2 regions of the Psychrobacillus sp. NPDC096426 genome follow, and region 2 is predicted to be linked to the other one. Evidence: a T-box and tRNA genes for the amino acid it is inferred to sense, from the RefSeq annotation. Region 2 holds a T-box; the other holds one or more tRNA genes.
The links. The T-box of region 2 lies ahead of serS (serine--tRNA ligase). A T-box ahead of a tRNA ligase gene usually reads a tRNA of that ligase, here a tRNA-Ser.

Region 1 (12,608 bases), on a different contig from region 2:
AGCGGAAGTAGTTCAGTGGTAGAACACCACCTTGCCAAGGTGGGGGTCGCGAGTTCGAACCTCGTCTTCCGCTCCATAGATTCACTTAAGTGCCGGGGTGGCGGAACTGGCAGACGCACAGGACTTAAAATCCTGCGGTAGGTGACTACCGTACCGGTTCGATTCCGGTCCTCGGCACCACTTTTATGAAAAATTAGCGCCCGTAGCTCAATTGGATAGAGCGTCTGACTACGGATCAGAAGGTTGTGGGTTCGACTCCTGCCGGGCGCGCCATATATAACGGGAAGTAGCTCAGCTTGGTAGAGCACTTGGTTTGGGACCAAGGGGTCGCAGGTTCGAATCCTGTCTTCCCGACCAGCTATAAAAATATTTGGGGCCTTAGCTCAGCTGGGAGAGCGCCTGCCTTGCACGCAGGAGGTCAGCGGTTCGATCCCGCTAGGCTCCACCATAACAATTATAGCAACAATCTTGGCGGTGTAGCTCAGCTGGCTAGAGCACTCGGTTCATACCCGAAAGGTCGTGGGTTCGACTCCCTCTGCCGCTATATTAAGGACCTTTAGCTCAGTTGGTTAGAGCAGACGGCTCATAACCGTCCGGTCGCAGGTTCGAGTCCTGCAAGGTCCACCAACAACATATTCCGGAGGAATACCCAAGTCTGGCTGAAGGGATCGGTCTTGAAAACCGACAGGCGGGTCATACCGCGCGGGGGTTCGAATCCCTCTTCCTCCTCCATTTTAAATTTGTTGTTAGTTGTATGAAATACATACATAAATAAGCACTTATAATGTTTTAAGTATATTATTATCGCGGGGTGGAGCAGTTCGGTAGCTCGTCGGGCTCATAACCCGAAGGTCACAGGTTCAAATCCTGTCCCCGCAACCAAATGGTCCCGTGGTGTAGCGGTTAACATGCCTGCCTGTCACGCAGGAGATCGCCGGTTCGATCCCGGTCGGGACCGCCATTTAATTTTTGTGAATTTATTAGTTTGAGATTTAGGATAAGCAAGCAGGTCGAGGAAGCAATCGAGCGAAAGAAGGAGCGTACTTAAGTACGTGACTGACAGAGCGAGTGCAGCTGACGAAGAGATGCGCAGCTTAGCGTAAATCGAAGATGGCTCAGTAGCTCAGTCGGTAGAGCAAAGGACTGAAAATCCTTGTGTCGGCGGTTCGATTCCGTCCTGAGCCACCATAGTAATGCGGGTGTAGTTTAGTGGTAAAACCTCAGCCTTCCAAGCTGATGATGAGAGTTCGATTCTCTTCACCCGCTCCAATAATGGGCCTATAGCTCAGCTGGTTAGAGCGCACGCCTGATAAGCGTGAGGTCGATGGTTCGAGTCCATTTAGGCCCACCATTATTCCGAAGTAGCTCAGTGGTAGAGCAATCGGCTGTTAACCGATTGGTCGTAGGTTCGAGTCCTACCTTCGGAGCCATCATATGGGGAAGTACTCAAGTGGCTGAAGAGGCGCCCCTGCTAAGGGTGTAGGTCGGGCAACCGGCGCGAGGGTTCAAATCCCTCCTTCTCCGCCATATGTTTGGCCCCTTGGTCAAGCGGTTAAGACACCGCCCTTTCACGGCGGTAACACGGGTTCGAATCCCGTAGGGGTCATTTTAAAAGCATGTATCCTATTAGGATTAGGAAACATGCTTTTTTATTTCTTAAGAATCATAATAGTTTTCAAATGAGTGGCTCTATGTAGTTCTATTAAACTTAATTAGAGTTCGATTCCATTTAGGTCTACCATTATTCCGAAGTAGCTCAGTGGTAGAGCAATCGGCTGTTAACCGATTGGTCGTAGGTTCGAGTCCTACCTTCGGAGCCATCATATGGGGAAGTACTCAAGTGGCTGAAGAGGCGCCCCTGCTAAGGGTGTAGGTCGGGCAACCGGCGCGAGGGTTCAAATCCCTCCTTCTCCGCCATATGTTTGGCCCCTTGGTCAAGCGGTTAAGACACCGCCCTTTCACGGCGGTAACACGGGTTCGAATCCCGTAGGGGTCATATTTAAAAAGCATGTTTCCAATTAGGAGACATGCTTTTTTCATTTAAGAATCGTAATATTTTTTAATTTAAAGTTTCATATTCATTTAAAAAAGCAAGAAGAAAAATTAATCATTTCTCTTCTTGCTTTTTATTTTATAAGAAGTACCCGATTAATAAGCCTATCCCTAATAGGAACACGAAAATAGTATTCGTGAGTGCTGTATCTTTCATAGCTGGAGCAACTTCAAGTGGATTATCTTTTTCTCTGAATAGTTTAATCGCATGCAATGGTTTTTTAATGCTTAATATAACGAGTAATGCCCATGGTGTAATAATTTGTAGTAAGACTAAGCCTACAATCCAAAGGTAGGATATGATAAAATAAGAAGCTAAAATCGTAATAGCGTTTTTTCTACCAACAAGGATTGCCATCGTTTTTCTGCCGCCTTTTGTGTCTTCCTCAAGATCTCGGATATTATTAGAAAGCATAATCGCCGCTACAAGTAGTGCGCTCGGAATAGAAAGTAGGATGGCAAAGTTAGGTACAGAACCAACTTGAATAAAAGTAGCAATTAATACAATGAGCATACCCATTACTACACCACTAAAAAACTCTCCGAATGGGGTATAGGCAATAGGATAAGGTCCGCCGGTATACAGGTATCCTATTAACATACATGCAGCACCAACAACTAGTAACATCCAAGAAGACTTATAGCAAATGTAGATGCCTAGTAATCCAGCGAGCACATATAACAATAATGCCAACTGCATTACGGTTTTCGGTTTAACGCCATTTCTAACAATAGCTCCGCCGATACCTACGGATTCTTCACTATCAAGCCCTCGTGCAAAATCATAGTATTCATTGAACATATTGGTTGCTGCTTGTATAAAAAGACAAGCAACTAACATAGCTAAAAATAGAAGCCAGTTAATATTTGTGTAATAAAGTGCAATCATCGTCCCCAAGAATACCGGAGCAAATGAAGCAGTTAATGTATGTGGTCTTGTTAATTTCCACCAGACACGCCAGCCTTTGTCGGCTTGTAGTTCATGTGACATAAAATTCTCTCTCCTTTTAAACAATCCATTATCAATATTAGCATATATTCGTTGCAAAATGTGTGCCGAAAAGCGTAGAAAGTTGTATGATTAAGGGTAGAGTAAATAAAACAACAAAACATCACGATAAACTTCAAGATATGAATACGGAGGTAATTTTTAATGCCGAAAACCACCGGTCAAAAGCAAACAACATTACGTTTTTATACAGAAACACTAGAAGTATCTAGATTATCAGCTCATGCTTTTTTTGAAGCAGGAGATGAAAAATATAAAGGGCAACGATTTTTTTGGCAAAACAAAGAAAAAACACTGACGCTAGTTGGCCTAGGTCATGCGCATACACTTACGAATAGTTTAGAAGATAATCGATATGCGGATATCGATGCAAAATGGAAAGAACTATGTAATGCATCGTTGAGAGAACAAGTGGATGTTTCGCCAATTCTTTTTGGAGGATTTGCATTCGATCCCAAAAATACAATTGCATCAGAATGGGACAATTTTCCTTCAGCTTTCTTTGTAGTAGCCACATTCCAATTAGTAATTCAACAAGATCGAGCTTTTGTGAGCATTCATTATATTACAAATGAGGAAGAGAGCGCAGATATATTTGAACGATTACGTGTGGAAAGAGATGCGCTTATACACACTGCCCAAGTAAGAGAGCTACAAACTCATTCAAAGCCTGAGTTAGTAAAACGAGAAGATCGATTAAAAGAGCAGTATTTACATGCGGTGGAAGATGTTACAAAGAGGATTCGTGCGGATGAAGTGAATAAAGTGGTAATTGCTCGGTCGCTTAAGTTAAAGTTTGATAAGGATTTTTCTCCAGCAACGGCAATTTACCATGCTGCCATGGAGCAACCGGAAAGTTATTTGTTTGGCTTAGAAAATGGAGAGCAAATGTTTTTTGGAGCAACACCAGAACGGTTAGTGAAAGTAGAAAACAAAAAAGCACAGTCTGCAGGACTTGCAGGTTCTGTTAGACGTGGTAAAAGTTCAGTGGAAGATAAAGCATTAGGGGAAGCATTACTTGCGGATCCTAAAAACTTAGAGGAACATAAATATGTAGTGGAAATGATTAAGAAAGTATTTACGCAGTATTGTAAAGACCTTAAAGTAAGCGCAAGACCCAAGCTTATGAAAATTAGAGATATACAACATTTATATACACCGATTGAGGGGCATTTGAAAAAGGATTCCTCTTTATTTGAATTAGTACAAGCATTACATCCGACACCAGCTCTAGGAGGAGAACCACGTCAAGATGCGATTAATATAATTCGGGAATCCGAACAAATGAATCGTGGTTATTATGCAGCTCCCATTGGTTGGATTAATACAGAAGGGGACGGGGAGTTCGCGGTCGGTATCCGTTCTGCGTTAATTGAAAACGAACATGCTTATTTATATGCAGGCGGAGGAATTGTAGCGGAATCATCTTCAATTGAAGAATTTGAAGAAACCCGTGTCAAATTTAGACCAATGTTACGCACGCTTGGAGGAAACATGAATGACTAACATCGAGTATTTAACATCCTATGTAAATCAATTTGTAGAAACGATTAAGCAAGCAGACGTTAAACATATCGTCATGTGTCCTGGTTCCAGGTCCACCCCACTTGCTTATGGCTTTGCTAAAAGCAAAGGATTTGAATTTTATCGCCAAACGGATGAACGCTCCGCTGGGTACTTCGCTTTAGGTATTGCGAAAGCAACAAAGGAACCGGTTGTGTTGCTGTGTACTTCAGGGACGGCTGCAGCAAATTTCTTCCCGGCAATTGTAGAAGCTTTTTATGCGCGTGTTCCATTGATAGTTGTGACTGCGGATCGACCACATGAATTACGAGAAGTGGGGGCACCGCAAGCAATTGATCAAATACATCTTTTTGGAAAGCATGTAAAATGGTCAGTTGATTTTCCACTTCCAGAAGAAAATACAGCAAGTTTAAAGTTTATGGAGCGCCATATTCATCGTGCGTTATCCACTTCGAAGACGTTACCGATGGGACCGGTACATATTAATGTGCCTTTCCGAGAACCGCTGTTAGTAAATATGGATCAATCATTACCAGTCCCTGAGGTACAAGTGTCTGAAATAGGGAAGCTTGTTCCAAGTCGTAATTTCACCGAGTGGTATGTAGATGTGCTAATGCGTGAAGAAAAAGGACTACTCATTGTGGGGGATTCCATTCATTCAACGGAAGGTTTTTGGGATTTTGCAAGAACGGTTAAGTGGCCAGTGTTAGTTGATCCTCTTTCTAATTTAAGGACTTCAGTACCCGAAGATTGTATGGATTTATGTATAGACCAATACGATGCTATTTTGAAAAATGATGCTTTTAAACAAGTAGCTATGCCAAATGTTTTGATTCGTTTTGGAGCGCAACCTGTTTCGAAGCCACTTACCTTATTTTTGAAAGCATGTAAACCAGATGTGTATATAGTGGTCGATGAAAGCCCCGTCTTCCGAGATTCTATTCATATCGTGACACATCATGTGCAAGTGGAAGCCACTTATTTATGGATCCCATTAGAAGAAAAACAAGTATCTAGTTATTTGAACAATTGGTCGAAAGCAAATGATATTGCAACGAATCATATACAAACGTATATCGAAAACGAAGAAGATGAAGGTGCACTGGCAGGTATATTATTCGAGGCACTCCCTGATGGGGTAGACTTGTTTGCAAGCAGTAGTATGCCGATTCGAGACGTAGATACGTTTTTCAATAAAACAACGAAAGACGTACAAATTTACGCGAACAGAGGAACGAACGGCATTGATGGCGTAGTATCTACCGCATTAGGTGTACAAGCTGCGACCAAGCGACCTGGCTATTTACTTATCGGTGACCTTGCTTTTTTACATGATGTAAACGGCTTAATCGTTAGTAGATTTCATGAAACGAATTGTACGATTGTTATTATGAATAATGATGGTGGCGGTATTTTCTCTTATTTACCGCAATCGACAGAAACAAATTACTTTGAGCATTTATTTGGGACGCCAACTGGATTAGAGTTTTCGCATATTGCGACAATGTATGATGCACAATATGATGCAGTGCATTCAAAAGATGCATTCGAGCAAGTAATCGTACAACCTAAAACGAAAGATATTCGAATTATTGAAGTGTTTACGAATCGACAATTGAATACAGAAACGCATCGAAAGTTATGGGCAGGTATTTCGGAGGAGTTAGATACCATTTGGAAAGTTTAAATGTGAAGGTTCGTTCGATAAACATGCACATTAAGAGATACAATATCGGAGCTGCAAAAAAAGTTGTATGGTTTCATGGTTTTACGGGTTCTAGTAGTACTTGGGAGGAAGTAATTAGCTTTCTTCCTTCTTCGATGGAACTGTTAACTATTGATCTAATAGGGCATGGACAGACGGATAAACCAAGTGATACCGTATGCTATTTTGTAGAAGAACAAATAGAAGACCTACATGTATTGTTCCAACAACTGGAATGGACTCATTTTACACTTGTTGGGTACTCAATGGGGGGACGTTTGGCTTTAGCATATGCCGCTAAATATCCTGTAGACACATTAATATTAGAGAGTAGTTCCCCAGGCCTCGCAGGTGAAGATGAACGCCAGAAAAGAAAGTTGTCTGATGAATTGCTTGCAGAACGGATTATGAAAGAAGGGGTTATTTCTTTCGTTGATTTTTGGGAGGGTATTCCTTTATTCCAAACCCAAAAAAGACTGTTACCTGAAAAGCAGGCAATGATTCGTGATGAAAGAATTGCTCAGTCAGCAATTGGGCTTAGCAATAGCTTGAAAGGATTTAGTACGGGTGTTCAGCCTTCATATTGGGAAAATTTAAGCGAGATGTCTATTCCCGTGTTTTTATTGGTCGGGGAATTGGATTTGAAGTTTTGTACCATTGCAAGAAGGATGGAAAAGGAGTTGCCGAACGCAAAATTAGAAGTAGTAAAAGATGCCGGGCATGCAATTCATGTGGAAAAACCGAAAATCTTTGCTACAATAATAAAGAAAGTTATTTTAGAGGAGGAATAAAGATGACTCGTGAATGGACAACGCTACATACATATGAAGACATTAAATATGAATTTTATAATGGCATTGCGAAAGTAACGATTAACCGTCCGGAAGTGCGAAATGCATTTCGCCCGAAAACGGTAATGGAAATGATTGATGCATTTTCACGCGCACGTGATGATAAAAACGTTGGGGTTATTATCTTAACTGGAGAAGGCGAGCATGCTTTCTGTTCAGGTGGAGACCAAAAAGTACGGGGCCATGGTGGATATGTTGGAGAAGACGAAATTCCTCGTTTAAATGTACTTGATCTACAACGTTTAATCCGCGTTATTCCAAAACCAGTTGTTGCAATGGTAGCTGGTTATGCAATTGGCGGAGGTCATGTGTTACATGTAGTATGTGACTTAACAATTGCTGCTGATAATGCACGTTTTGGACAAACTGGTCCTAAAGTCGGGTCGTTTGATGCTGGCTACGGTTCAGGCTATCTTGCACGTATTGTTGGACATAAAAAGGCACGTGAGATTTGGTACCTTTGCCGTCAATACGATGCACAGCAAGCACTTGATATGGGGCTAGTGAATACAGTTGTTCCTTATGCGCAACTGGAAGATGAAACAGTACAATGGTGTGAAGAAATGCTAGAAATGAGTCCAACTGCACTTCGCTTCTTAAAAGCGGCAATGAATGCAGATACAGACGGTTTAGCAGGTCTTCAACAATTGGCAGGAGACGCAACACTTCTTTACTACACAACAGATGAAGCAAAAGAAGGACGCGATGCATTTAAAGAAAAACGTAAACCTGATTTTGGCCAATTTCCACGTTTTCCGTGATTGCCTAAAGTGTCTGAGCTGCCCTATTTGTATAGGGCAGCTTCTTTTTGAAAGGAGAATAATATGTATCCGAATTTATTGATAAAACGGGCTAGTCTAACCCCTGATCGAGTTGCTATACGATTTAACGAACAGGAATGGACATTTGCCAAATTGTCAGAAAAAGCAATGGGATTTGCCGAGAAGCTTCATACCAAAGGAATTGAAAAGGGAATGCGAATTGCTATTTTGTCCTCTTCCAATCCAACGTTAGTAGTTGTTTTACATGGATGTATGCAGCTAGGTTGTGAACTTGTCATGTTAAATGAACGATTGTCAGAAGAAGAGTTGAGCTATCAATTAGCTGATAGTGCACCAGATTATTTATTAGTAGATGATCACACGAAAAGAAGTTTATCTTTTACTAAAAAATTTTCATTTGGAGAAATTGAAAATGCTGAACGTTCTTTTTTTGAAGTAGAGAAAGAGTGGTCGAAAGAGCGTACAGTCACAATCATGTATACTTCCGGTACTACTGGAAGACCAAAAGGTGTACGACAGTCTCTAGAAAATCATGTAATGAGTGCGACTGGATCCGCTCTCAACTTAGGTGTTCACCCAAATGATTGCTGGTTGTGCACGATGCCATTATTTCATATTAGTGGTTTTTCTATTTTAATGCGTTCCGTTTATTATGGAATGACGATTAATTTGCAGTCAAAGTTTGACGCTGAAGCAGCTATTAAAGAAATTTTATCTGGTACGGTTACACGTATGTCCGCCGTCGCAGTTATGTTAGAAAGAATGTTAACTGTCTTAGAATCGAAGGATTTGTCATTTCCTAGTACGTTTCAATCGGTGATTGTAGGTGGAGGACCAGTGCCTTCAAATTATTTAGAGCGAGCAATCGAGCGAAATATTCCAGTTCTACAAACATACGGTATGACGGAAACAGCATCTCAAACGACGACATTAGCAAGTGAGGATGCGATTCGCAAATTAGGCTCTGCAGGTAAACCACTGTTCTTTGCGGATGTACGTATTGATGGGGATGAGAAAATTGGGGAAATTTGCATCAAAGGCCCACATGTGACAAAAGGATATGTTGGAGCGGCGGAAATGATAAATCCATTAGTGGATGGTTGGCTGCATACGGGAGATATTGGATATTTGGACGACGAGGGTTATTTATTTGTTATTGATCGACGTTCGGACCTAATTATTTCTGGTGGAGAAAATATATACCCGGCAGAGGTAGAGCAAGCTTTAGTGAAACATCCTGCAGTGAAAGAAGCTGGTGTTTCTGGAAAGCAAGATGACAAATGGGGACAAGTACCTGTCGCTTTTGTTGTATTAAAAGACGAAGCTTCGGAAGAAGGATTAAGAGCTTTCATGAAAAAGCAACTAGCTACATACAAGCAACCAGTGGATTACTATTTTGTAGACCAATTACCTCGTAATGGGTCTAATAAGTTGCTTAGAAGAGAGCTTTTTAACTCTATAAAAAACACTTAGAAAATGAATTCTAAGTGTTTTTTAACTATTGTAATACTGTTTTTAAAGTGTCTAAATTTCTTTTCATTAGTGTGAAATACGTTTCGTTATTTGCAACATCTTCTTTCGAAAGAACACCTAAATTGTGCAATACTAAGCTTTCCGCACCAACTTCTTTTTGGATAACCTCTGTCAGCTTGGATGAAACATTTTGTTCAAATAGTATATACTTAATATTTTTTTCTTTGGCTAAGTCAATAATTTTTGTCAGTTCTTTTTGAGATGGCTCATCTTGTGAATTTAATCCAGCAACTGCAATTTGCTCTAAACCATATGTGTTTGCGATGTATCCAAATGCAGCATGGGAAACGAAAAATGTTTTGTTCGGTGTATGATCAGCCATTTCTGCAAAATCAGCATCCAGTTTTTGAAGTTCTGTAATTAATTGCTCATAATTTTTTTCAAAGTTATCTTTTTGATCTGGAGCAGCTTCGACAAGCGCATTTTTAATAGATAAAGCTAGATTTTGACTGATTTTTGGAGAAATCCATACATGTGGGTCTGTTCCTCCATGATCATGCCCCTCATGGTCGTGATCATGATCTTCTTCTGCAGCAGCTTCATGGTCGTGATCGTGATCTTCTTCTGTAGCAGCTTCATGGTCGTGATCGTGATCTTCTTCTGTAGCAGCTTCATGGTCGTGATCGTGATCTTCTTCTGTAGCAGCCTCATGGTCGTGATCATGATCTTCTTCTGTAGCAGCCTCATGACTGTGATCATGTGTATCAGCTTGTAATTGCTCTTCTGGAACAGAATCGATTGTTGCGATCATTTTTACATGTTCACCAGCTAATGTTTTTTTCGCATTTTCAACAAAACCTTCTAAGCCTAAACCTATATAGAAAAATAAATCAGCGTCTGCAAGTTGAATCATATCTTTTTGCGTAGGTTCGAACGTATGCTCATTTGATCCTGGGGGATAAATTGAACTTACATGTACTGCATCCCCACCGATTCTTTCTGCAAAATATTGAAGCGGATAGACGGTTGTATAAACTTGAACCGTATCGTCTTTTTCTTGCGTAGTTTCTGTTGGACTCGCTTCATTTCCACATGCGGCGGTAAATAAAACAAGTAGGACGACTGAAAATAGTAATAACGATTTTTTCAATTTATTCATCTCCTAAATAGTAATGGTTACGTTTTGTAAAGCAATAACTTTTACATCTTACTAGACTATTAAAAAAAAAGCAAGAAAAATAGCCTTTGAATTATTTTTTGTTCAAAGGCCATTCTTCTGGAACGGGATCAATGCCACCTTCATGAAAAGGATGACATTTTAATATTCTTCTAATCGTTAAGTATCCACCTTTAATCGCGCCATGTTTTTGCACTGCTTCTACACCGTAATGGGAGCATGTCGGATAAAATCTACAACTTGGCGGTGTTAAAGGGGAAATAAATTTTTGATAAAAGCGGAAAATAGCTATGATAATCTGTTTCATGTGCTATTCAGCATCCTTAGGTTTAGGATCAATGGCAGAAGGTTTTTCATCCATTGCTAGTTTATATAAAAATGTGAAACCAAATATACTAAGTAAAATTGCTGCGCCTAAAATCCAAAATACCATGTTATTCACTCCATAAAATATTGTGTATATGTTTATTGTAAGTAATAACGAGGTATATTAAAAGTGAAAGCAATTATTATATTAGGGAGAGTGGCAAATTTATGTCAGAAGCATTGAATAAAGAACTAAACAAGCAAGTTGCAAATTGGTCTGTACTATATACAAAATTACATAATTTTCATTGGTATGTAAAGGGACCATCCTTCTTTACATTGCACGCCAAATTTGAAGAGTTATATAACGAAGCAACATTAAATATGGACGAAATCGCTGAACGTTTACTAACTTTAGGTGAGGCACCAGTTGCAACTTTAAAAGAGCATTTAGAGCTTTCCGATATTAAAGAAGCACAAAATATAGAAAGTGCAGATGAAATGGTTCAAGATGTTGTAAAAGATTTTGATAAAATCATGAAATCGCTCAAAAAAGGAATGGCAGAAGCGGCGAAAGAAGATGATGATATGACCGAAGATATGCTGAATGCTATTTATCAAAAAACGGAAAAACATCAATGGATGCTGAATGCATTTTTAGGGGATACAAACGAAAGTAAGAAATAACACCTATGTAAAGTATATGCTAGATATCCGATAATAAGGGTATAAAGGAGGGATTTTTGTGGATATTAACTCCATAATGTCTTCGCAGCTTATGCAACTACAGCAAACGGTTCAAATGAGTGTTTTACAAAATGCCATGAATATGGACACTGTAGCTGCTGTGCAGTTGCTTGAAGATATGCCTCAAACTGCTGCCCCTCATCCTTATAAGGGATCGGTAGTAGACATTCAAGCGTAAGAAAAACTTGTACCAATTATTTTGGTGCATGTTTTTTTTGTTTACACACATACTATTTGAAAAGGATGTGTGTAGGTGACTTTAAACAAAGTGTATATATCGGTCAAAAACCAAAAATTATATTTGTACCCTGACGAATCACCATGGGAATTCGAAATTGCGGTGAGCCGGGAAGTTATTCCCGTTTTTCAAAAGCTTTTTGATCAATTAGGTAGTGTAGAAATAAGCAACTTTTGGCGAGCGCATATACCAATAAGGAAATATCATTTCGATAAGGAAAATGATCAATACGACAGAAGGATGAAAAAGATATACGCGCTCATTCACGAATTTGGAGATGAAGAATCTCAAAAATTTGTAGAACAGCTTCCCTATTTTAATCCAAGAAGGAGAGAGACAGTTGAGCAAAAATATTAATCGTAAAGGAAATGAAACTCCAACCAATTATCGTAATGTAAGTTCATTGTTAAACCAAGACCCCCAACTAAAAGCGAAACAGAATATTGCACAAAATAGAGCTGAAGGTAACGAGCATTATAAAAAAGATCCACAAAAGGAGTAGTTAGCTAAAAGACTTAGCATGATTGCTAAGTCTTTTTTCATGGGCTATACGGTGTGTATGCGAAGGATAAGTTATACAACAGGATACTCCACATATTTTAAAAACTAGAAGTCATAAGCCTTCTAGTTAAAAATAACAACTACATCCCCATTATGGAAAATTCTACAAACGATGTATTTTCAACGGTAATCCATCATTCTGTACTATAAGGCAGGAGCACGTGTATCTTTTACTGGTGATTT
Region 2 (10,332 bases):
CTATAATCGGCGGGAGGTTTTATTTTAGTTACGCAATATTGCAGTTTGCTCCATAAAATGACCAATTCTCGCAACAATCTTCTCAATGTTTTGAGGATTTTCTACAATGTCATAATCGTTTATATTTAATCGGAGCACAGGACATCCATTGAAAGAATCTATCCATTTCTCATAACGCCCATGCATTTCTTCCCAATACGAAATAGGTGTTTGTTGCTCCATTTGGCGTCCTCTATCATGAATCCGATCAATAATATCTTCTAAAGAACCTTCTAAATAGATTAACAAATTCGGATGTGGGAAATACGGGGTCATGACCATTGCTTCAAACAAACTTGTATACGTTTCGTGGTCTACTGGATCCATCGTTCCTTTTTCCTTATGCATTTGCGCAAATATGCCAGTGTCTTCATAAATGGAACGATCTTGAATAAATCCTCCACCGTATTCAAACATTCTTTTTTGTTCTTTAAAGCGCTCCGCTAAAAAGTAAATTTGTAAATGAAAACTCCACTTGGAAAAATCCTCATAAAAGCGATCTAAATATGGGTTCGCATCTACTTTCTCAAATGAGGTTTTAAAATGAAGTGCATCCGCAAGCGCTTTTGTCATTGTAGATTTTCCTACACCAACAGTTCCTGCAATTGTAATAACTGCATTAGAGGGGATACCATACTTCTCTCTTAAATTCATACTATAAACTCCTTCTATGCAATGTTGCATCTACTTGATCTAATATTGTTTGTAAATCTTGGCCATTTTGAACAAAATCCATTTTGTCTCCATCTAACCTTAATACAGGAACGTTTGGATGTTTTTTTTCAAAGTCATCGATAAACATACGATAATCTGACGAAAGTTGCTGTAAATAATCTGGACTTATCTTCTTTTCAAAGTCCCTTCCTCGCATATTAATACGATTAAGAAGGACGTCTAAACTTGCATCAAGATAAATAACCATATTAGGAATAGGCATATCTTGCGTTAAAATTTGATAAATAGATTCATATTTCTCATATTCTACTTCATTTAACGAACGTTTAGCGAAAATTAGATTTTTAAAAATATGGTAATCCGCTATAACTCCTTTATCTTTCGATAGATACTTTTTCTCTATATCACTTAATTGTTTATAACGATTACATAAAAAAAACATTTCCGTTTGGAAACTCCACTCGGCAATATCATCGTAAAATTTATTCAAAAAAGGATTTTCATCCACAATTTCTTTTAACAATTCAAATTGATACGTTTGTGCAATTATCTTTGCTAACGAGGTCTTTCCAACACCTATGGGACCTTCAACCGTAATAAATGGAATGGACATAATTTTACCCTCACTCTAATATTTCAAATCGTGCCCTTTATTTTAACATAGCTTGAAAATAAAAAATAGAATATAGTTGCCTTTCCAAAAGAAAGACAACTATACTCTATTTTTTTTCACCCGAAACATTTGTTGTAGCAAATACCAGTTTTGTGGAAAATCAAAACCGCTATGCCAATAGGCTATCCCTAATAATTTTAACTCTTTCAACAGTTTAAACTTTGCTTCAATAGACCTTGCATCCTCAAACCAAACCTCATGCTCTTTTCCATCTAACCAATAATGAAAATACGGTGCTTGTGCAACTTTATCATACTCAATAGCAACATTCCGGTTTTTAGCTAATTGAATTGCTTGTTGGGGACTTAATGCTTTAGCATTTGGATTTCCTTGTTTATACGGTAATGTCCAGTCGTATCCATACAAATTTTGGCCCATCAATACTTTACGAGGCTCAATTTCTGTTACCGCATATTCTAATACTTTTCGAACTGGACCGATTGGAGAAACTGCCATAGGAGGGCCTCCACTGTAACCCCATTCATATGTCATAATGACAACAAAATCAACTACTTCTCCAATTGCTTTATAATCAAATCCACCGTACCACTTGCCATTTTGTTCGGCACTTGTTTTCGGAGCAAGTGTTGCAGAAATTGCATATCCTTTCGCGAAATCCTTGAACTCTTTCAAGAAATTCACATAATTTTCTCTGTCCTCTTTGTTTATATACTCAAAGTCAACATGAATATGTTTCGTACCTCTTTTTTCCGCTTCCGCAACCGTTTGTGCAAATACATTCTTTTTCACTGTCTCATTTGTAAAAACTGTATGTGCTAATGTGTCACTAAATGCATAATTTTCAATATTAACGATTACAATAACTGTTTCTACTCGATGTGTTTTTGCAACTTCGGACAAACTTCCCCAATTCATAGAAGCTAAAGAGCCGTCCCTCTTTACTTCATATGCAAATGGCATCATATACGTTAATTGGTCTGCATATTTCTCTACTTGATTAATGACATTTTGGGATGGTACTTCTGTAAACCACTCTACGTATAAATTTGTTTCAATTATGGGTCGATCTGGACTAGGCGTCGCTGGTAAAACAAGTGCCTGACCTACGACTAATACATCAGGTTCTGGGAGTTGGTTTATAGAGGCAATTGTTGCAACATTTGTGCCAAAACGTTTTGCGATTGCATATAAATTATCTCCTTGCTTCACTATATATATCAATCGATCACTCCTTCAACATACAATATGCAGAACATAAATAAAACATGCTACACTATGCATGAGGGGTTGTTTTAAATTGGATGAACATTATATGAACTTAGCGATAGAAGAAGCAAAAAAAGCAGCCGCTATTGGAGAAGTACCAATTGGGGCTATTGTTGTATACAAAGATGAAGTTATTGCAAAGGCTTTTAATTTAAGAGAGACGACTCAAAATGCAACCACCCATGCGGAATTATTAGCAATTCAAGAAGCATGCGCGAAAATTGGAAGCTGGAGATTAGAACAAACGACTTTATATGTAACACTAGAGCCTTGTCCTATGTGCGCAGGAGCTATTTTACAATCACGTATTCCCCGTGTTGTATATGGGGCTAGAGATGCAAAAGCAGGTTGTGTAGATTCGTTATACCGACTTTTAAATGACAGTAGATTCAACCATATGTGTGAAGTGACAGAAGGTGTTTTGGCTGAAGAATGTGGTAGCCTTCTTACCGAATTTTTTCGGAATCTCCGCGCACAAAAAAAGAACCAGAAACGTTTATAGTCTCTGGTTCTTTTCTTATTACTTAATGACAGTTTTTCCACCCATATACGGTACTAAAACTTCCGGGACAACTACTGTTCCATCGGCTTGTTGATAATTCTCTAAAATAGCGGCAACTGTACGACCAAGCGCAAGTCCACTTCCATTTAATGTGTGTACATATTCAGGTTTAGCGCCCGTCTCTCTTCTAAAGCGAATACCAGCACGACGAGCTTGGAAATCCTCGAAGTTACTGCAAGAGGAAATTTCTTTATACTCCCCGTAACTTGGTAACCAAACTTCTAAATCATACTTTTTCGCAGCAGTAAATCCTAAGTCTGCTGTACACATATGAAGCACACGGTATGGTAGTCCTAATAACTGCAACACTTTTTCTGCGTGACCAGTAAGTAACTCCAACTGTTCATAAGAATCTTCCGGCTTCACAAAACGAACAAGCTCCACTTTATTAAATTGATGCTGTCGTATTAAACCTCTTGTATCACGTCCTGCAGATCCTGCCTCTGATCGGAAACAAGCACTAAAAGCAGTAAATGCTTGTGGTAATGCTGCCGCATCTAGAATTTCATCTCGGTAAAAATTCGTAACCGGAACTTCTGCCGTTGGGATTAAGAAATAATCTTCTTCGTTTATTAAAAATGCATCTTCCTCAAACTTCGGAAGCTGACCAGTACCAGTCAAGCTTGCACGGTTTGCTAAATAAGGAGGTAACATTTCTTCATATCCATGCTCTTCCGCATGTAAATCCATCATGAAGTTGATCAAAGCACGCTCCAGTCTTGCTCCTAATCCACGGTAAAAAGCAAAACGACTTCCTGTAACTTTTGCCGCACGTTCAAAATCCACTATTTTTAAATCAGTTGCGATATCCCAATGTGCTTTCGTTTCAAAATCAAAAGAAGGCACTTTACCCCATGTACGAATTTCCACGTTATCATCTTCTGAATCACCAATTGGAACACTATCATGTGGAATATTTGGAATACGCATCATCATATGATCGAACTTTTCTTCCACTTCTCGTAGCTCTTCATCCAATACTTTAATAGCATCGCCAACTTCTCGCATACGAGCAATAAGATCATCTGCATTTTCTTTATTACGTTTCATCTCTGAAATTTTTTGAGAGAATTCATTTCGCTCCGCTTTTAGCACTTCTGTTTTAGCAATCAGTTCTCTACGCTTTTGATCTAATGGTTGGAATTGATCGAACTCCGAAATTTCTTCTCCACGTTTTGCAAGTTTCGCTTTTACTGTTTCGTAATTTTCTCGTACAAATTTCACATCTAACATGTACAATTCCTCCTAATTTTTAATAAAAAAACGACAAAAAAGCCCCCATCCCCTATAAAAGGGACGAGAGCATACCCGCGTTGCCACCCTGATTGACTTGACCATATGTCAAGTCCACTTGTAAAATAACGGCTTTTCAACCGGAAACGACTTACTAAAATTCAGCCGTTCAACTCAAAGGACGGATTCACAAGTGTTTATATCAGCTTGCACCAGCCGCTGACTCTCTAGAAAAAACGTGCTTGTTACTGCTTCCCATCATCGTTTTTTAATCATTAAATTACTTTCACTTTACTATACAGATGCTTTCTTGGCAAGTGATTCCTTTACCATGTCAGTAAAATAGGCAGCAATGCGATGATCAGCCGTTAACTCTGGATGAAAAGAACATCCTAGTATATGTCCTTGTTTAGCCATTACAATTCTATCTTCATGTGTAGCAAGTATTTCTATGCCTGGTCCGACCTCTACTATATGCGGAGCTCTTATAAAAACAGCAGGAAAATCTGTTGCAATATCCTTTACTACAAGTGAAGTTTCAAAGCTATCTACTTGTCGTCCGAAAGAATTACGCTCTACTGTAGCGTTTAACACACCAATATGCGCAGCATCATATCCAACTAATTTTTTTGCTAGAAGGATTAAACCAGCACATGTACCAAACATTGGTTTTTCCTCAGATGCAAACTGTTGCAATGGTACAAGCAGGTCATAGTGATCGATTAGTTTACGCATTGTAGTGCTTTCTCCTCCGGGTAGGATTAAACCATCCACTAGGTTCAAATCATCTTTACTTTTTACTAAAATGGCTTTTGCTCCACATGCTTCAATAGAAAGAACATGTTCGCTAATTGCTCCTTGAAGCGCTAAAACTCCTATTTTAACCATTTATATTACCATCCTCTATCTTGCATGCGTTCCCCAGCAGCTAAACGTGAAATTTCTATTCCCTTCATGGGGATACCTAAGTCTTTTGAGATTTCTACAAGTAATTTATAATCTTGATAATGTGTTGTAGCTTCGACAATTGCACGGGCAAATTTCTCTGGGTTTTCTGACTTGAAAATACCTGATCCAACAAATACACCATCTGCCCCGAGTTCCATCATGAGTGCTGCATCTGCTGGTGTTGCAACACCACCCGCCGCAAAATTTACAACTGGTAGTTTACCGTTATTTTTTATTTGCAATAAAATATCATAAGGAGCTCCTAAAATTTTCGCTTCTGTCATTAGCTCATCCTCGTTCATATGGACAATTTTACGTACATGCGCATTCACTTTACGTAGGTGACGAACAGCTTCTACAATATTTCCTGTCCCGGGCTCCCCTTTTGTACGTAGCATAGAAGCTCCTTCCCCAATACGGCGAGCTGCTTCCCCTAAATCTTTACATCCACAAACAAACGGTATTGTAAAATCACTTTTACGTAAATGATACTCTTCATCGGCCGGTGTCAAAACTTCTGACTCGTCAATATAATCTACGCCCATCGCTTCTAAAATGCGGGCTTCGGTAATATGCCCAATACGAGCTTTTGCCATTACAGGGATGGTTACTGCACCCATTACCTCTTCCATAATGCGAGGGTCAGCCATACGGGCAACTCCACCTGCTGCGCGAATATCCGATGGTACTCTTTCTAATGCCATTACAGCCACTGCACCCGCCGCTTCTGCAATACGTGCTTGATCCGCATTGATAACGTCCATAATAACGCCGCCTTTTTGCATTTCCGCCATCCCACGTTTTACTCTATCCGTCCCCGTTTGATAAATTGTCATATTATTCCCCTCCAAATTGTTATAATGTTTAGTATAATGAAATATGACCATTTGAAAAGTATCAGAAATACAAAAACAAAAGTGGTCAGATAGGTGGTAAAAATGGATTTTCTTATGTTCCAACTTGAAACAAACTCACTAACTCCTTTATATGAGCAGCTTTATACAGAAATAAAAAAAGCAATTATTACTGGAACAATTGAAGAAGGGGCTAAACTTCCTTCTAAAAGAAAGTTAGCAGAGTATTTATCTGTAAGCCAAACAACTATTGAATTTGCATACAGCCAGTTAGTTTCCGAAGGGTTTATCTCTTCCGAAGCAAGGAAAGGTTTTTTCGTGCAAAACCTAACTGAATTAGCATTGATCGAGCAAAACCGACCTATAATCGTTCAAGACGAACGGTCAACGGATATCTATTCCATCGATTTCTCACCAGGGAAAATTGACACAGATTCCTTTCCATTTCCAGTTTGGAGAAAGTTTTCTAAAGAAGTCATTAGCGAAGCAAATAAAGATTTTCTTTTGCTTGGACACCCTCAGGGAGACTATGCATTAAGACAACAAATTTCATCCTATTTGTATCAATCTAGGGGTGTTAAATGCACACCTGAACAGATTATACTTGGGTCTGGAACAGAGCAGTTAATGCCGCTAATCATTCGTTTACTAGGGAATGAAGCCATTTATGGAATTGAAAATCCAGGCTATCCACTTACGCACCATTTACTTTTAGAAGACAATGAAAAAACCATTCCTATTCCAGTTGACGGGGATGGAGTATGTGTATCACAGTTAGAACAATCGAATGCAACAGTTATGTATGTAACGCCATCTCATCAGTTTCCATCAGGTGCGGTTCTGTCTGCTACTCGTCGGACTCAGCTACTTTCTTGGGCCTACAAAGCTGAAAATAGATATATTATAGAAGATGATTATGATAGTGAGTTTAGATATACCGGCAAACCAATTCCGTCATTACAAGGAATCGATCAAAACGAACGTGTCATTTATTTAAGTACATTTTCAAAGTCATTAATGCCTTCACTTCGTATTGCCTATGCTGTTTTACCGAAACCACTTATTATCCAATATAAACAAAAATATTCGTATTATGCTGCTACAGTACCTCGAATGGACCAGCAGATACTCGCTAAATTTATGGAAACAGGTTATTTTGCAAAACATCTAAATAAAATGAGGAAGATTTATAAACGAAAATTAGAAATAGTTACAAGAACAATTGCTATGTATGATCCACTAGTTACTATTTCAGGTGAACAAGCAGGTATGCATCTTGTGTTAACCGTTCAAACTTCTAAAACGGAAGAAGAGCTTATCGAACTTGCTAAACGAGCAGGTATACGTGTATACGGATTACAAGAATATGTTTCTGGAAACTTGGATTCATTCCATCAACCAAAAATTGTATTAGGATTTGGAGGAATCGAAGTTGAATATCTAGAAACTGCCATCAAACAACTTGTAGATGCTCTGGAAATAACAAAAGCACTGTAAACTCAAAGTTTGAGTAACAGTGCTTTTATATATCAAATATAGACAGGTATCAAGGTTAAAATAGTCCACCAATAAAATCAGTAGTGCTACTCCACAGATTACTGAAGAATTTCCCAATACCTTGGAACATTAAACTAATCCAGCTAGCTCTTTCTACTGCTTCAGTAGTTACAACATCCACTTCTGGCGCTTGATCGAGAATATAACCATAGTCTGTTCCTTCCGTTCTTTCTAGATGTACTTTACCTACTACTGTACCTTTTTCAATAGCAGCTTCTAATTTCTCTTTTTCTGCTGTAAATACAGGTTTGTACAATTCTTTTTCATTTGTTTTAATGACCATTGAAATTGGATCTTTTACAGCAATGGCTACATTATCTTCTTTTCCTTTTTCAACTGATAAAGTTTCGTGTTCAGGAATTTTATATCCAGCTGGAATAATTTCTTCTTTTGAAAATTGAGCAAAGCCATAGTCAAATAATGCTCTCGTTGCATCAAAACGTGCTTTATAAGTACCCACACCATTTGCATCTACAGCTTTCATCACAACGGCAATTACACGCATACCATTTCTTGTAGCTGTCCCTGTAAAGGAATGTCCAGCAAATTCGGTCGTACCTGTTTTTAGACCGTCTACGCCTTCATACTCAAAAACTAAGCCTGGTAACATCCAATTCCAGTTGCTCATTTCAATAGCGTCAGAAGTCCCTTCACGGAATGTTTTTTTAGGTATTTTAGTTGTTTCTAATACTTCCGGATAATCCTTCATTAACAAATATGCAAGTTTTGCTACCGATTTAGCTGGCATTATATTTTCATCAGAAGCTCCAGTACTTGCTGGATGCATCCCTTGTAAATCTTCATTGTTTAGACCGGTAGAATTGACAAACTTATATCCAACCAAGCCCATTTCCTTCGCTTTTTCATTCATTAATTTTACAAAGTTCTCTTCTGTACCAGCAATTGTTTCGGCAATAGCAATGGTTGCAGCATTAGCCGAATAAATGGCCATTGCTTCATACAATTCTCGAATCGAATAAGTACCATCTTCCCGAAGTGGAACATTACTCAAACTACGATTTTGAGAGATTTTATATGTATAATCTGTTACAGAGTATTGTTGATCCCAAGTAATTTTTCCTGATTCAATTGCTTCAAATAGTAAATACTCCGTCATCATTTTCGTCATACTAGCAATACCTAAAGAAGCATCTGCATTTTTTTCATACAGAATTTTACCTGTTTCAGCGTCGATTAAAATTGCAGCATCGACGTTTAAATTTAAACTATCCTCTGCTTTTGTAGCAGTCGGCATTCCACATATAACTGAAACAAGAAACATCGGAAGTACTAGCCACTTAATCATTGATGTCATCCAAACTTTCTTCACTACTGTACCTCCACTATTAGTTTTTCTCCATGCTCATTTTAACATACTTTATCCATAAGAGGGATTATGTAATTAAAAAAGCACCCATTCGACCTAGAATATGACGTCGAATGGGTGCAAAAGTTTCGATTTGTACTAAATCTTAAGAAATAGAATAGTTTGGAGCCTCTTTCGTAATCTGAACATCATGTGGATGACTTTCACGAAGCCCAGCACCAGTCATGCGAATGAATTGTGCATTTTCACGTAATTCTTCTAAAGTACCAGTTCCGCAGTATCCCATACCTGCACGAACACCGCCAAGTAATTGGTGAATCGTATCGGAAAGTGGTCCTTTGTAAGGAAGACGTCCTTCAATTCCTTCTGGCACCAGTTTTTTCGCTTCTTCTTGGAAGTAACGATCTTTAGATCCTTTTTCCATAGCAGCAATTGATCCCATTCCACGATATGTTTTAAAACGTCTTCCTTGGAAGATTTCTGTTTCTCCTGGACTCTCAGTTGTACCAGCAAGTAAACTTCCTAGCATGACAACATGTCCACCCGCAGCAAGAGCTTTCACGATATCTCCAGAGTATTTAATTCCTCCGTCTGCAATAATTGTTTTACCTGCTTTACGAGCTTCAGTTGCACAGTCATAAACTGCTGTAATTTGAGGAACACCAACCCCTGCTACAACACGAGTTGTACAAATAGAACCTGGTCCAATACCTACTTTAACAACATCCGCACCAGCTTCAAATAATGCACGAGTTGCTTCACCAGTTGCCACATTTCCAGCAACGATATCTAATTCAGGATAAGCTTCTCGAATATTTTTTACGGTATCTATAACTCCTTGAGAATGACCATGTGCAGTATCAATAACAATAACATCCACTTGTGCTTTTACAAGTTTTTCTACACGAAGCATTGTATCTTTTGTTACGCCAACCGCTGCCCCTACTAGTAAACGACCAAGATGATCTTTAGCAGCATTTGGGAATTCAATTACTTTTTCAATATCTTTAATCGTAATTAATCCTTTTAGCATGCCATTTTCATCAACAATCGGCAATTTTTCGATTTTGTATTGCTGTAAAATTTTCTCTGCATCTTCAAGTGTAGTACCAACTGGTGCTGTTACTAACTGTTCTTTTGTCATTACTTCATCAATTTTTAAAGAATAATCTTGGATAAAGCGTAAATCCCGATTTGTAATGATACCCACTAATGTCAAATCTTCTTCGTTATTAAC

Region 1: it encodes a tRNA-Ser, which carries the amino acid that the T-box ahead of serS (serine--tRNA ligase) is inferred to sense. The anticodon was not compared.

What each region holds. Positions count from the first base shown of each region.
Region 1 is NZ_JBIWEX010000020.1:73,439-86,046, reverse strand. It holds tRNA gene ACIQYS_RS16390 (tRNA-Gly) at 2-76, shown strand; tRNA gene ACIQYS_RS16385 (tRNA-Leu) at 92-180, shown strand; tRNA gene ACIQYS_RS16380 (tRNA-Arg) at 197-273, shown strand; tRNA gene ACIQYS_RS16375 (tRNA-Pro) at 281-357, shown strand; tRNA gene ACIQYS_RS16370 (tRNA-Ala) at 373-448, shown strand; tRNA gene ACIQYS_RS16365 (tRNA-Met) at 471-544, shown strand; tRNA gene ACIQYS_RS16360 (tRNA-Ile) at 551-627, shown strand; tRNA gene ACIQYS_RS16355 (tRNA-Ser) at 640-732, shown strand; tRNA gene ACIQYS_RS16350 (tRNA-Met) at 806-882, shown strand; tRNA gene ACIQYS_RS16345 (tRNA-Asp) at 886-961, shown strand; tRNA gene ACIQYS_RS16340 (tRNA-Phe) at 1,113-1,188, shown strand; tRNA gene ACIQYS_RS16335 (tRNA-Gly) at 1,196-1,269, shown strand; tRNA gene ACIQYS_RS16330 (tRNA-Ile) at 1,275-1,351, shown strand; tRNA gene ACIQYS_RS16325 (tRNA-Asn) at 1,356-1,430, shown strand; tRNA gene ACIQYS_RS16320 (tRNA-Ser) at 1,437-1,527, shown strand; tRNA gene ACIQYS_RS16315 (tRNA-Glu) at 1,535-1,606, shown strand; tRNA gene ACIQYS_RS16310 (tRNA-Asn) at 1,746-1,820, shown strand; tRNA gene ACIQYS_RS16305 (tRNA-Ser) at 1,827-1,917, shown strand; tRNA gene ACIQYS_RS16300 (tRNA-Glu) at 1,925-1,996, shown strand; gene ACIQYS_RS16295 (1,4-dihydroxy-2-naphthoate polyprenyltransferase) at 2,132-3,043, opposite strand; gene ACIQYS_RS16290 (isochorismate synthase) at 3,206-4,567, shown strand; gene menD (2-succinyl-5-enolpyruvyl-6-hydroxy-3-cyclohexene-1-carboxylic-acid synthase) at 4,560-6,272, shown strand; gene menH (2-succinyl-6-hydroxy-2,4-cyclohexadiene-1-carboxylate synthase) at 6,260-7,081, shown strand; gene menB (1,4-dihydroxy-2-naphthoyl-CoA synthase) at 7,084-7,902, shown strand; gene ACIQYS_RS16270 (o-succinylbenzoate--CoA ligase) at 7,966-9,396, shown strand; gene ACIQYS_RS16265 (metal ABC transporter solute-binding protein, Zn/Mn family) at 9,422-10,546, opposite strand; gene yidD (membrane protein insertion efficiency factor YidD) at 10,647-10,880, opposite strand; gene ACIQYS_RS16255 (hypothetical protein) at 10,884-11,006, opposite strand; gene ACIQYS_RS16250 (Dps family protein) at 11,108-11,566, shown strand; gene ACIQYS_RS16245 (putative motility protein) at 11,625-11,804, shown strand; gene ACIQYS_RS16240 (transposase) at 11,880-12,221, shown strand; gene ACIQYS_RS16235 (hypothetical protein) at 12,205-12,366, shown strand; gene ACIQYS_RS16230 (MFS transporter) at 12,570-12,608, opposite strand, start outside.
Region 2 is NZ_JBIWEX010000044.1:4,461-14,792, forward strand. It holds gene ACIQYS_RS21905 (deoxynucleoside kinase) at 25-693, opposite strand; gene ACIQYS_RS21910 (deoxynucleoside kinase) at 695-1,327, opposite strand; gene ACIQYS_RS21915 (glycosyl hydrolase family 18 protein) at 1,427-2,569, opposite strand; gene tadA (tRNA adenosine(34) deaminase TadA) at 2,628-3,116, shown strand; gene serS (serine--tRNA ligase) at 3,135-4,409, opposite strand; T-box leader at 4,466-4,680, opposite strand; gene pdxT (pyridoxal 5'-phosphate synthase glutaminase subunit PdxT) at 4,704-5,297, opposite strand; gene pdxS (pyridoxal 5'-phosphate synthase lyase subunit PdxS) at 5,303-6,187, opposite strand; gene pdxR (MocR-like pyridoxine biosynthesis transcription factor PdxR) at 6,296-7,708, shown strand; gene ACIQYS_RS21945 (serine hydrolase) at 7,764-9,098, opposite strand; gene guaB (IMP dehydrogenase) at 9,241-10,332, opposite strand, start outside.